One region of the Marinomonas sp. G8-14 genome, then DNA from elsewhere that is predicted to be linked to it. Evidence: riboswitches for the same ligand, from Rfam matches in the RefSeq annotation. Region 1 holds a riboswitch; the other holds the start of a gene.
The links. A riboswitch is a leader RNA that binds a small molecule or an ion and turns the genes downstream of it on or off. The one in region 1 is predicted to bind cobalamin.
Positions count from the first base shown of each region.

Region 2: it holds a riboswitch for cobalamin, as region 1 does, so the genes downstream of both, AC0L6V_RS18630 (TonB-dependent receptor domain-containing protein) here and AC0L6V_RS00330 (energy-coupling factor ABC transporter permease) in region 1, are expected to answer to the same signal.

Region 1 covers NZ_CM147891.1:66,012-69,431, reverse strand. Annotated here, with positions in the region: partial or broken gene AC0L6V_RS00335 (LysR family transcriptional regulator) at 1-874, shown strand, start outside; gene AC0L6V_RS00330 (energy-coupling factor ABC transporter permease) at 941-1,612, opposite strand; cobalamin riboswitch at 1,679-1,896, opposite strand; gene AC0L6V_RS00325 (FUSC family protein) at 2,046-3,113, opposite strand.
Region 2 covers NZ_CM147891.1:3,664,142-3,667,561, reverse strand. Annotated here, with positions in the region: gene AC0L6V_RS18630 (TonB-dependent receptor domain-containing protein) at 1-1,086, opposite strand, end outside; cobalamin riboswitch at 1,204-1,398, opposite strand; gene AC0L6V_RS18625 (B12-binding domain-containing radical SAM protein) at 1,540-3,420, shown strand, end outside.

The DNA of each region.
Region 1 (3,420 bases):
CTGCGTTATTTTATTGCGATAGCCAAGACAGAGAGCTTTACCAAAGCCGCCCAACAGCTAGGCGTAGCACAGCCGGCGGTCAGCATGGCCATCAAAAAGCTAGAAGCGGATTTGGACTTAACCTTAATTCATCGAGCAGATCGAAATATCGGACTCACCGACGAAGGCAAAAAACTGCTGATTCATGCTGAAAAAATCATTCAAGCCACAGACGATGCCTTGTTAGAAATGAGTGAGCTAAAAGGGTTGAGCCAAGGTGAGGTTCGTGTGGGCATTCCCAGCATGCTGGGGCTCTTATTACTTTCCACCGATTCTGATGGCATTTCGCCATAAATACCCCACTATTACCTTAAGAGTCATCGAAGGGGGAACTTGGCAATTGCAAAAAATGCTCGAAAGTGGCGAATTGGACCTGAGCGTTATCGTTGCTGAAACACTTCCCGATAGTCTACAAACTCAAGCCCTCATTCGAGAAGAAATGCTGGTGACTGTGGCGACCGATCACCCTTTTAGCCAGCTAACGAAAATTTCCCCTGAAGCATTTTTCGAAGAAGAATTAGTCATGTTCAAAGAAGGGTATTTTCATCGGCGCATTGTCGATAAGCTGGCCAAAGCCTGTAACAGGACACCTAAGATTGGTTTCGAAACCAACTTAATTCCGCTTATCAAATCCATCACTCAACAAGGTTTTGGTATTTCTACCCTACTCGCCATGGTTATCGAAGAAGACGATGAACTGATCACTCGTTCTTTTGATCCACCAATCTGGCTAGATCTAGGTATTGCTTGGCGCAAAGACAGTTATCTATCAAAAGCCAATCGTGCTTTCCTAGAGTTTGTTAGTGAACATGGTCGATATAAACGCAAAACATAAAAAATGCCCACTCTGCTTACGGTATTATCAGTGAACAGAGTAGGCATTTAGAACTACGCTTTCTAACTAGTTAAATAAACGCGCTTCAAACAAAGACGAGTTCTTAAAGCGATGCAGGCTTTTCGCACCCGCTAATACAGCAAGATCTAAAACAGGTTCAATCAGCACAACGCTTAAATACGCAATACCAAAGGTCGCCACGGCCGCGGTGTTCTCGGCACCGAAACCTTGTCCATAAAACGCCCAAAAAGCCACCCAAGCGACAATACCGCCTTGGTAAGTTAGGGACAGTTTCAATGCTTGTTTATAGCTAATATCGACATAAGCCGTATTCTCAGCAATGGTTCGGCGCGCAACGGCCGACATAGCAAACAGAGGTAATAACAAGGTTGTGACATTCATGCCGTATTGAGGTAGATCAAATTGGGCAAAGAAAACACCTTGCGTTAATAAGCCTAACATCAAACCAATAGAAGCAGCCGCAGGACCAAAGATAAGAAACAGCGTTGAGCCTAAGATAAGATGCACTTCCGATACACCAACCGCGTGATGAGGAAAGAGTTCAAAGAAGGCAAAGACAAGCAGTGTGGTTAATGCGCTGCGACCGATCAAAGACATGAGACCCTCTTTTTTGATCATCTCAATAGATGCTTTCGCAGAAAAGCCAAACGCCGCCAAAGCGGTAGCATAACTCAAAACAATTTTTGCGCCATCAACGACGCCAGGTTCAATATGCACTATGTGCCTCCAAAATATGCTTCATACTCACCCGTATGATTCAAATTGATGGTTTTTCTGCTTAGAAAAACCGGATTAATGAAGGCCGGTCTCCGGACTGATAAGTGTTTGGAAGAGCTGTATTTCGAAGACTCTCATTCCTTCCCGTCTATAAAGACAGTGGAAGTAAGAAGAAACACACCACTTATTTACCGTTGCGGGGGCAGTACAGGGATTGCTTACAAGAATTAAACGCACCTGTTTCCCGTTTCACCCTTTAGGGCACCTTCACAAGAACTGATTATCACGGCTTTACAGCGTGCTATCAGAATCTCGAAGCCTACGTTTTAACAAGCTTTTACGCAACAGACAGGCGATAAATAAAAGTAGATAAAAAAATACCTTTCATCCAAAGAAGAAAGGTATTCATAGTAAACAGCGACATTAAAAAATATTAAGAAGGTCGTCGACCCGATAAGGAGCTACGCGCATTCATTCTTGATTCAATATGTTTAAGGAGAGAAGTGCGATGGAAAATAGTCCCGCCGACAATACCAATAACACTGCCAATAGAAATATCCACTAATCTATGCAGCAACAACACATCTGTGCTCATATTCGCACTGGTAAACTCCGCCATAATCACGGTCAATGGTGTAACAAAAATAACAGCCGCACCGTAGTTCTTCACAATCAACAATTCCACTAAGAATTGGAAAAGAATCATACTAAGGGCCAATACCCAATAATTTGGCTGCAGAGAGAACAAACACCAAGCGACCCCCATACCAATTGCGGTTCCAACAATACGATGAACATTTCGGTGCCAAATCATACGATAAGTCGCGCCTTGTAAAATGGCGGCGCAGGAAATCGGCACCCAAAGAGCATTAGGTAATGCTAACCATAGAGCGAACAAATAAGAAAAAGCGATAAAAAAAGCCACTAACGCCCCTTCTAAGATAATCGCATTAACCTGAGGATCGGTTTCGACTGTTGTTGCTGGCAAATCATTCGCGCCAGTCATTAAGCTATAAACAAAGGCTAAAGCACAGGATAAGATCCCACCTAAAGCCACCATGCCAATATTCGATGCCCATTTACCTAAGTCAAAAGGCAGGTAAATTGCTAAAGCAGAAACGAGAATAAAGAAAAAACTACCCGGAGGCGGCAAACGGTAATAACGCGTAATAACAATTGCGCCGAAGGACAACAACCCAAGAGCTAAAGCCGCTAAATATGGATTAAAGCTAGAAAGCGATCCAATGGTAAAGCAGACCATAAAGCCAAATGAACACATGGCCAGCGTCACCATACGATGCGCTGTTCGCGTTTTAGGCAAGTACAAAATAACCATTGTCCCTAGGCTTGATAGCGTTGCTATCGCAAACTGATCTGTGGCCGCGCCTATCAATGCTGGGATACCAACGCATAGGGCAGCAAGCACAGCCAAATGCCAAGGGCGTTTAATGTCACTCCACGAGAAAAGGTCTCTTAACTGAATCAATAAGGCTTTTATCAAGTAGATACTCCGTAAAAATCTGTTTAATAGATAAACATTTTACCATCATTCCTGACTATCAATAATGAAAAAAACACACAAAACAGCAAGGTTACTCACCACTTAACAGGATAAATATTGTTTCGAAACTAAAAAAAGTGCGCTTGCGAACAAAACTATAAATTTTTTTATATTTTCACATAAAAAAACATTATAGTGTCTTTCATAATATTTTGTTGCTCGATGTTGTTACTACCAATTTTCTGAAGGACACAGATTATGAACCTCATTCGCACGCTCTTATCTTTTTTAATGAAGGACAAAATTG
Region 2 (3,420 bases), 990 kb from region 1:
ACCCGCCGCCACGCCACCCGTTGTTGAATCTCCATAGGCACTATTATGATCTTGGCGAAGATTGAGCTGTAAGCTGGTCACTCCAAAATCAAACAAGGCCTGCGCAAAGGCCGCGTCATTACGACGGTCTGGTGCTTGATAGCGCGTCACATCCACACTGTCTTCAGAGGTTTCCGCACCCAATACAAATTCATGATCGTCTGCCCAAACCGTATTACTCCAACGAGCAGTTTGTGTCGTCGTCGCGTAGGTTTCCGCAGAGGACACCGTGGTTCTATCGTTGCGGGCCTGAGAAACTTTGAACTCTGTCTCCCAATTGTCCGTCACCGGAAAGCTGGCCCCCAGACCGATCACTTGCACCTGGTAATCACTTTCGTCACCCACATAATGATTGCGTCCTGCGCTGTTCATTACCAAGCTGCTGATACGTGCACCGCTATCAAATTGGTGCCCAACATTGAGTAATATATTTTCATTGCGATAGCCTTGAGCCTCTTCCCCTTTTTTGACTATGTCACCGTCGGTCTCAAAGATTCCAGCCGACAAGAGGTACTGAGTATTATCACGGGAGGCCGCTAAGGTTAGCTCTGTTGTTTTGGTATTAAACGACCCCGCACCGATGGCGAGATTCGCTTCAGGCTCGTCTCCCGCTTCGGGTAAAAACATCTGAATCACGCCACCCACCGCGTCCGCACCGTAGAGCGTGGCTTTCGGCCCACGAACCATTTCTAGGCGATCAATCAAAGAAGCTGGAATGTTTTCAAAAGGCGCCCCACCCGACGTTGCGGAATACAGCGGAATACCGTCTAACAAAAACTTAGTCGATTCAGCCCCCGCGCCACGCATGTAGACACTGGTGGTTTTTCCGTAACCACCATTTGAACTGACGTCGACGCCGGGCTGAGCGGCCAGTAACTCGGTTATTTGTTGCGCTTGCTGGGCGTTCACTTCTTCTGCGTCGATGACGGTGACAGAAAAAAGCGAATCGGCAGTGCTCACTGGTGTTGATGTTGCCGTGACGACCAAAGGCGATAAGGTTGACGATGAATCCGATGTTGTCTCTGCCTGAGCCGAAACGACGGACATGACACTACACGCCACGAGGGTTCTCGTGAACGCAGGAGTAAATTGAGTTTTCATAAATAAGATCTACTGTTGCACTGAGCACGCCCGCACAGTGATGACATTTGGTTCACGCTTGCGCAGAACCCCCAGCTACAGGCAGGTCTCCGGACTCAAAAGTTGCGAATGCAGGCTTTGCCGCCTTCCCATGGCAAACCACAGTGGCGTATTGGCAGAGTTTGACTTTTTTACCGTTGCGGGGGCAGCGTCAGAATTGCACTGACTTCCCTATTATTGCGGACACAGAGGTCCACAACCTGTAACGGCGCGTACTCTAACACAGAGCGAAGATAACGCTAAATGAATGCACTTCACGCACAGATTAAAGACATTATATTTTAAGGGACCTGGCCCCTTTAAAAGCGTTAAATGCTAGAATCTGCCTATTCCGATTAGGTTTTACTTTAAAGGCAGGCTATGACCGTTCTTCTGATGACCCCACCCATGACGCAACTGAATACACCGTATCCCGCAACGGCGTATCTGACTGGCTTTTTGCGCTCTCGGGGCTATGAGGCGGTACAGCGCGATCCGGCCATTGAGCTGTTCCTTGAAATGATGACAGCACCGGCGCTGGATATTATTCGTCAGCATGTGGAAGACAACTTCGAATCCTTTGAAGACGATGAACTGCCCGACGCGGTGTTTTGTTTCTTAGCCGAATTTGACCGTTATCGTCTGTGTGTCGAACCGGTTATTCGCTTTTTACAAGGCAAGGATTCCAGTCTTGCGCTGCGTATTGTTTCGCGGCGTTTTTTGCCAGAAGGCCCAGCGTTTGACGCCATTGCGCAGATGGAAGAAGTGTCAGGCGATATTCTCAAAACCGCTTTTGGTCAGCTTGGTGTGCAAGACAAAGCCAAGTATTTAGCCACTTTGTTTATCAATGATTTGTCGGCGGTGATCACACAAGGCGTTGACCCGTATTTTGAAGTCAGCCGTTATGGCGAGCGTTTGGCAGCGGCTAACCCAAGTTTTGATGATCTCTACAATACCCTGATGGGCGAGCCAAGCTTTAGCTCTGAAATTTTAGAGCAATTAGTCGAGCAGTATTTGGAAGAAACTCAGCCTAGTGTGGTGGCGTTAACCGTGCCATTTCCCGGCAATATGTTAGGCGCTCTACGTATCGCGCAAACCTGTAAAGCCATTAATCCTGACCTACCTATAGTATTGGGTGGTGGTTTTATTAATACTGAGCTACGCGCACTGAAAGATCCTCGTGTGTTCGAGTTTGTCGATTTCATCTGCCTAGATGATGGCGAACGCCCATTTATGACACTATTGGAATTCTTTGACGGCAAGCGTGAGATAGACGAGTTAGTGCGTACTTACTTCCTCGCTGAAGACGAAGATGGCGAACCATTCGTTCACTACAATGAAAACGCCGAGTTGCACGACATTCCGCAAACCGATGTTGGCACGCCAATTTACGATGGTTTGCCGTTAACCGAATACTTGTCCTTGTGTGAAATGCTCAACCCTATGCATCGCATCTGGAGCGATGGCCGCTGGAATAAGCTAACCATCGCCCACGGCTGTTACTGGCGCAAATGCAGTTTCTGTGATGTGACACTGGATTACATCGACCGTTACGACGCAGCGGGTGCCGATATTCTGGTGGATCGCATTGAAGAATTAATCGAAGAAACCGGACAGACGGGGTTTCACTTTGTCGATGAAGCCGCACCACCAAAAGCGCTGTTTGCCTTAGCAAGACGCCTAATCGAACGGGGCGTGGTGATCAGTTGGTGGGGCAATATTCGCTTTGAAAAAACCTTTACACCAGAGCGCTGCCAGTTGTTAGCGGATTCTGGCTGTATTGCCGTAAGCGGTGGTCTTGAAGTGGCCTCTGATAGATTACTAAAACTGATGAAAAAAGGCGTCAGTGTGGAGCAAGTGGCTCGCGTAACCAAAGCTTTCAGTGATGCGGGTATTCTGGTGCATTCTTATTTGATGTATGGCTTCCCTACTCAAACCGAGCAAGAAACCGTTGATGCGCTCGAAATGGTGCGTCAAATGATGGCACAAGAATGCTTCCAATCGGCCTTCTGGCATCGATTCGCGGCCACAGCACACAGCCCGATAGGCATTAATCCGGAAGAATATGGCATCACGCTCGCGGAACGTCCTGACATCATGTTCGCGGAAAACGATGTGGATTTCACCGATCCAACCGGTACGGATCACGATATGTTAGGCGACGGATTACGTAAGGCGCTTTACAACTACATGCACGGCATCGGTTTTGATCAGCCGATGGATTTCTGGTTTGATAAACCAGTGAAACGCACCTTAGTGAAA